2 linked regions of the Colwellia sp. M166 genome follow. The protein of the gene in region 1 interacts with the protein of each later gene in a pairwise test. Links are inferred from orthologs where the notes say so. Each region holds a gene or a part of one and is shown in the gene's direction. Other genes may lie near its edges.

Region 1 (3,905 bases):
CGGATTAACACGTTATACCGCTAAAATGCCAAATAAAACTCATGATATTTTGCTTGATGATACTGTATCTGCACAACAGCAAGCAGCATACTTTTGTAGTGTAGCTGAAGGAAATATCTGTTTTCAATCAGGCACTAAACAAGATGAGTTTTTGGTTCCTAAAGGACATTATTTAGCTTTTGGTGATAACCGAGACAATAGTTCCGATGGTCGTTTCTGGGGCTTTATACCAGAAGAAAATTTAGTAGGTGAAGCAGTAGCGATTTGGATGAGTTTTGACTTTGAACGTACCGAAGCTGACTTCTTGCCTACTTGGATCCCAACCGGCGTACGCCTTTCTAGAATTGGTGGAATTGAATAACCGTGTTACACAACCCAGCAGCCATCGCGCGATTAACTAAAAAAATAGGCTATAGCTTTAAAGAGCCTAAGCTATTATTACAAGCGTTGACACATCGAAGCGCTAAAGGGTCTCATAACGAGCGTCTAGAATTCTTAGGGGATTCGATCTTAGGCTTTGTTATTGCTGATTCTTTGTATCAAAAATTTCCAAAGCATGCCGAAGGTGATTTAACTCGTATGCGTTCAAGTTTAGTTAAAGGTGTTACTTTAGCTGAGGTTGGTCGTGGTTTTGAGTTAGGTCAATACTTGATTCTCGGACCTGGTGAATTAAAAAGTGGTGGTCATCGAAGAGACTCTATTCTCGAAGATGCTATTGAAGCGATTATTGGTGCGGTCTATTTAGATTCTGACTTAGCAACATGTCAGGCGCTTATACTTAATTGGTTCGAACAGCGTTTAGCTGATATCAAACCAGGCAATGAACAAAAAGACCCAAAAACACGCTTACAAGAATATTTGCAAGGGCGAAAAATACCTTTGCCGCAATATGACGTAATTAACACCACGGGGCAATCACATAATCAGCAGTTCACTGTACGTTGTACAACAAGCGTACTTGAGAAGGAAGTGATTACTAAAGGCAGTAGCCGACGCAAAGCTGAGCAATCTGCTGCTTTGCAGGTTTTAGCATTAATCGAACAAGCTAAATAGCTTGTTCGACATTTAAGTTGATAATTAAATCATGACAACAAAACAAAATCATTGCGGTCTTATCGCTATTGTTGGCCGCCCAAACGTTGGTAAATCTACATTATTGAATAGTTTGCTTGGACAGAAAGTGAGCATTACCTCACGCAAGCCACAAACGACACGCCATCGAATTTTAGGTATTCTAACTGAAGCTAATAACCAAGCGGTTTTAGTGGATACTCCAGGCTTACATTCAGAAGAAAAGCGCGCAATTAATCGTCTGATGAACCGTGCGGCAAGTAGTACTTTGGCAGAAGTGGAAACCATTGTATTTCTCGTTGAAGGTACGCACTGGACCAGTGATGATGAAATGGTACTGACTAAAATTAAAAATAGTGGTGCGCCTTGTGTGTTAGTGGTTAATAAAATTGACAATATACAAGATAGAGATAGTTTGTTGCCACATCTACAAAAGCTAGGTGCTATGCACAACTTTGCTGATATTGTGCCTATTTCAGCCAGTAAAGGTGAAAACGTCGATGCGATTAAAAAGATCTGTTTTAACGCACTACCTGAAGGTGACTTTTGGTTTCCTGAAGATTATATTACCGATCGCTCTAGCCGTTTTATGGCTTCAGAAATTGTCCGTGAAAAGCTTATTCGCTTTACCGGTGATGAATTACCTTATTCAACCACCGTTGAAATAGAACAATTTAAAATTGATGAAAAAGGTATTTTGCATATTAATGCTTTAGTGCTTGTTGAAAGAAACAGCCAAAAACGCATGGTTATTGGTAACAAAGGCGAAAAACTAAAAGTCATTGGTCAAGAAGCAAGACGTGATATGGAAAGTTTATTTGAACGTAAAGTTTTCTTAGAAACGTGGGTGAAAGTCAAATCGGGCTGGGCAGATGACGAAAGAGCATTAAGAAGCTTAGGCTACGGCGATGACTACTCTGGTTAGTTGCTATAACAAGCTGGAGCTTTCTCCAAGCGTCAGCTTGTGCTTCTAGGTGAAAATGTAACTTAAATGCAAGAAATTACGCAATCAGCTTTTGTGCTCCATACTCGACCTTATCGAGAAAATCAGTTGCTTATTGATTTGTTAACGGAGCATGACGGAAAAATAGCGGCGTTAAGTTACATTGGTCATTCCACTAAGTCGAGTCGAAAGGCGCTATTACAACCCTTTTTACCGATTAACGTTACGTTGAAAGGCAATTACAGTTTAAAAAACCTAAGCCGAGTAGAGCCGATAGGAAAATCTTTTCTATTAAAGCAGAATGCGCTTTTTAGTGGTTTTTACATTAATGAACTCTTGGTTAAATTACTCGGAGACAATATTGCCTGCGGCGAGCTTTTTCAACAATATCAAACCAGTTTAAAATTATTAGCACAAGCAAGTAACATTGAAGTTTGCTTGCGAGAATTTGAATTGATGCTAATGGAGGAGCTGGGTGTATCCTTTGATTTTTCATTAGTTTTTGAACATAGTGCCGAAAGCTTTTATTATCTACCTGATGACGGTTTTATTCCTGCCTACACGAAATTAAAACAGCCTTGTTATAGTCGTTGGCATTTACAAGCTATTGCAGAACGAGACTTATCTCAGGCAGCAGTTTTAATGACCTTTAAGAGTTTGATGAGACAAGTTATTAATCATTTGCTTGGTGGTGTGCCGTTAAATAGTCGAAAATTATTTAGCAAGAAAGTGTAGTTGTGCTGAAGCCGATGTTTTAAGAAAATTTATGCTAACCTGATTGTTTTATAAAAATTAATTACAATTCAAAATAGTGAGTTATATTTCTAGCTTGATAGTTTTGCTTAATTTAGACGTCAATAGCGGGTCTATTACAAATGAATTAAACGTAGAAATAAGGAAAAATAGCCGCTAGAGAAGCATTGACAATCTTTAGCGCAGGCTATGATAGTAAGTTGCGTAGTTAACAAGATGAGAGATTGAGTATGAAAGATATTTTACTAGGCGTAAATGTAGACCATATTGCCACCTTACGACAAGCACGCGGCACAAACTACCCGGATCCTGTTTATGCTGCCTCAGTAGCAGAACATGCCGGTGCAGATGGTATTACCGTCCATTTACGTGAAGATCGCCGTCATATCCAAGATAGAGATATTTATCTATTAAAGCAGACTTTACATACACGGATGAATTTTGAAATGGCTGTTACCGATGAAATGTTGGATATAGCCTGTGAAGTAAAACCGATGTTTTGTTGTTTGGTGCCAGAAAAGCGTGAAGAATTAACCACCGAAGGTGGCTTAGATGTTGCTGGGCAGCAGGATAAAATTAATGCAGCTGTAGCTCGCTTAGCTGAGGCTGGTATACAAACTAGCTTGTTTATTGATGCTGACAAAAAGCAAATTGATGCTGCAGTGATCAGTAAAGCTACCTATATTGAAATTCATACCGGCCAATATGCTGAAGCAAAAAATGAAGCAGAGCAGCAGCAAGAACTTGCACGCTTAGTTGAGGGCATTGAATATGCTCACTTTTTAGGTTTGAAGGTTAATGCCGGTCATGGACTTAATTACTTTAACGTTAAGCCCATTGCTGCGATACCTGAAATTATTGAGCTTAATATTGGTCATGCAATTATCGCTCGTGCGGTCATTGATGGTTTAGATAAAGCCATTCGAGACATGAAACGACTAATGCTTGAAGCGCGTGGTTTAGTGTAAGTTAATTATAGTAAGGATTTAAGTTTGTCTGTAGTTGGTATTGGTACTGATATTGTTGATATTAGGCGCATTGCGAAAATGTCTGATAATGCTCAGCAGCGCCTAGCAAAACGCATTTTAACGACGCGAGAATACCAACTTTACATTACTTTAAAACAGCCTGAACGTTT
Region 2 (2,918 bases), 3.6 Mb from region 1 along the record:
AATGACGGGATGAACATTGCTGCGATATGGCTTTGAATAACCCACTTAGTATCATTCAAACTATGGCCATGTAAGTGGTGCATGCTCAGCGGCGTTGCTGTCATTGAATAGCTCATCAAGGCAAAACCAATAGCCGCAGATAATATCGCGATAATGAAAATAGGTTGCTTGATTATTTTACTTAAAGCACGTATTTCGCCATGCTTGCCACTTGGTTTTATTTCAGCATCTCGAAAATTTAACATCAATAACATCGCCACTAAAAACAGCCCAGCTAGAAAGAGGAAAGATCCTGCATAACCATAGGGCGAGCTTAACCAGTCTTTGGCTGTAACCGCTATTTCCGGTCCTAAAAATGCAGAAAAAATACCGCTTAGCATTAAAATTGATAAAACTGTCGGCACATCTTTGCTGTCTGAAATACTTTCAATGGCGGCAAAACGTAATTGTTGAATAAAAGCCGTACACGAACCAAATAATAAACTCGCCAATACCAATAATTCAAAACTGCCATTTAGTGCAGCAAACATTGCTAGCATAGTGCCTGAAAAACCGAGCATAAAGCCGGTAAAGGTTGCAAAACGTCGACCTTTTTTTTGGGCCAATAATGCCGCAGGAATAGCAGTACTGGCTACACCTAAAATCATCACGGTAACCGGCAATGTCACCAATGCGGGGTCTGCACCCATACTGGTGGCCAGAATACCACCAATAAAAACGATCACCGGTGAAGCAGCCATAACCAAAGGTTGCACCAAAAAAAGCAACCAAACATTTTTCGGTAGGGTGAACAGTCGTTGCAAGCCAAAAAAGCTTAATAACAATAACGCTAGCGTTATGATGATGTTTGTTAACATGGCTGGCTCTAGTAGCTAAAGGTGAATAGAGGAATATACTTAGCATAATACTGAAATTTTACTGCCTTGGGTTAAATTAGCGTAGTTAACGGGCAAAAAATCTTTTCAATTATTTATTACCAATCGCTAAATCGAGTGATAAACTCCGAGCATCAAAAATAATATACTTGCTATATCATTGTTGTTTTTGCGATTTAAACTCCATTAATAACTATGTCAATAGCGTATGAAACTTAACGCAGCCCAAAAAGAGTCGTAATGAAATTTAGCCCATTAGTTCAAGAACTTATTGATTCCCTCAAGTGTTTACCGGGTGTAGGAGCAAAATCTGCACAACGTATGGCATTTCATTTACTTGAACGAAACCGTCATGGCGGCAATAAGCTTTCGCAGACTTTAGCGCGAGCAATGGAAAATATTGGTCATTGTCAGCAGTGCCGTAACTTTACCGAAGAAAACTTATGTGATATTTGCCAAAGTCCAAAGCGTAAAATAGCCACGCAGTTATGTATTGTTGAAACGCCTGCCGATGTTATCGCCATAGAACAAACCGGTGAATTTCAAGGTCGCTATTTCGTATTAATGGGGCATTTATCACCACTTGATGGTATTGGCCCTGATGATTTAGGCCTAGATATTTTAGAAAAACAATTAGCGACCGGCCAGTTTAGTGAAGTTATTTTAGCCACTAATCCAACGGTAGAAGGCGAAGCAACCGCGCACTTTATTGCTGAACTCACTCAAAAGCATGATGTTGAAATTTCACGTATTGCTCATGGTGTGCCGGTAGGTGGAGAGCTGGAATATGTTGATGGCAATACTTTGTCGCATGCCTTGTCCGGACGGAAAAACTATAGTTTCTAACTAATGGTTTTTATCCAGTAGCCTTTAACTCATTTTACGAGAGCATAAATATCAATATAACGATTAAAAAATTATTACGAAATAGTGCTATTATCAGCACTACTTTTATTGTTGGTTGCACTTCAACTAACCAGCTAACAAACATAGAACAAGCCAACTCTATTATAAAATATAAAGATAATCCTGATAAGCTTACGCGTTTTGCTAACTTGTATCCGGGCAAAAAAAGCTATGAAATTACTTGCCAAGAAAACTGTTATCAGCCATCAACGGTAGTCGAATGTGAAAGCCCCGGTGAAAATTGTCGCTTTGTTGGCAAGCAATTACAGCCCGAAGTTAATACCGGTTTTACCTTTCGCTGGTTAGGGCATGCAAGTTTTTACCTTAAAAGCCCTGAAGGAAGTACCTTACTATTAGATCCTGTAAGCAAACAATTTGATTGGCCGGTTGATTGGGCTTTTAGATTGGCTAACGGTTTCTTTCGCAAGGAGCCCAAGTGGCTATTAGCTGATGAACTTAATGATGTAGATGCAGTTCTGTATTCGCATATTCATTATGATCACTTCAACAAAGATGACATTGAAAATATCGCTACTAATGCGCAATACTTGGTACCGCTAGGCTTTGGTGAACACTTTCCCGATGGCGGTTATAATATTAATGAAATGGCCTGGTTTTCAACGGCTAAATTAGCAGAATTGAATATTAATTTTGTCCCCGCTCATCATTTTAGTAGCCGGATTTTAGTCCCGTTTGTTTATGAGGATAATGATGCCACACTTTGGGGCGGTTGGGTTATCGAACAGCAAGGTAAACGGATATTTTTTGCGGGTGATACGGGTTATTCAAAACACTTTCAAGACATTCAACAGCGTTATGGTGATATGGATGTCTGTTTAATGCCTATTGCTTCTTATTATCATAAAGAAAACAGCTTATGGTATCGCTATGTTCATACCACGCCTGAAGATGCTTTAGTGGCAGCTCAAGAGCTTAATTGTAAAGTCATGATCCCATGGGGTTATGGTAATAATAGCTGGAAAATGGGCGACCATAGCTCACATTCGGCTTTACTGCGTTTATTAAAAATGCACAAAGAGATGAACTCGCCAATACCGTTATATATTTTAAATGAAGGTGAAGAAGTAACTTTTTAGCTTGATTTCGGTAATACGGCTCCACTTACCCCGAAGTAAT

Evidence for each region. The genes of interacting proteins can lie anywhere in the genome.
Region 2: the proteins of recO (region 1) and recR interact in binary tests that used the Escherichia coli proteins (3 or more experiments, as listed by UniProt). The link is inferred for Colwellia sp. M166 from one-to-one orthologs.

The regions. Positions count from the first base shown.
Region 1 is NZ_CP040755.1:3,614,924-3,618,828, forward strand. The notes cover bases 965-3,905. They hold recO (DNA repair protein RecO), read left to right. Parts: upstream 965-2,062; coding sequence 2,063-2,749; downstream 2,750-3,905. Other genes in these bases: rnc (ribonuclease III), read left to right, coding at 965-1,053; era (GTPase Era), read left to right, coding at 1,085-1,996; pdxJ (pyridoxine 5'-phosphate synthase), read left to right, coding at 2,998-3,735; acpS (holo-ACP synthase), read left to right, coding at 3,760-3,905. In the rest of the region: lepB (signal peptidase I), read left to right, coding at 1-361; more of rnc, read left to right, coding at 364-964. UniProt on the Escherichia coli protein: Involved in DNA repair and RecF pathway recombination.
Region 2 is NZ_CP040755.1:31,869-34,786, forward strand. The notes cover bases 189-2,918. They hold recR (recombination mediator RecR), read left to right. Parts: upstream 189-1,115; coding sequence 1,116-1,721; downstream 1,722-2,918. Other genes in these bases: FGD67_RS00225 (MFS transporter), read right to left, coding at 189-857; FGD67_RS00235 (MBL fold metallo-hydrolase), read left to right, coding at 1,772-2,878. Outside these bases: more of FGD67_RS00225, read right to left, coding at 1-188. UniProt on the Escherichia coli protein: May play a role in DNA repair. It seems to be involved in an RecBC-independent recombinational process of DNA repair. It may act with RecF and RecO.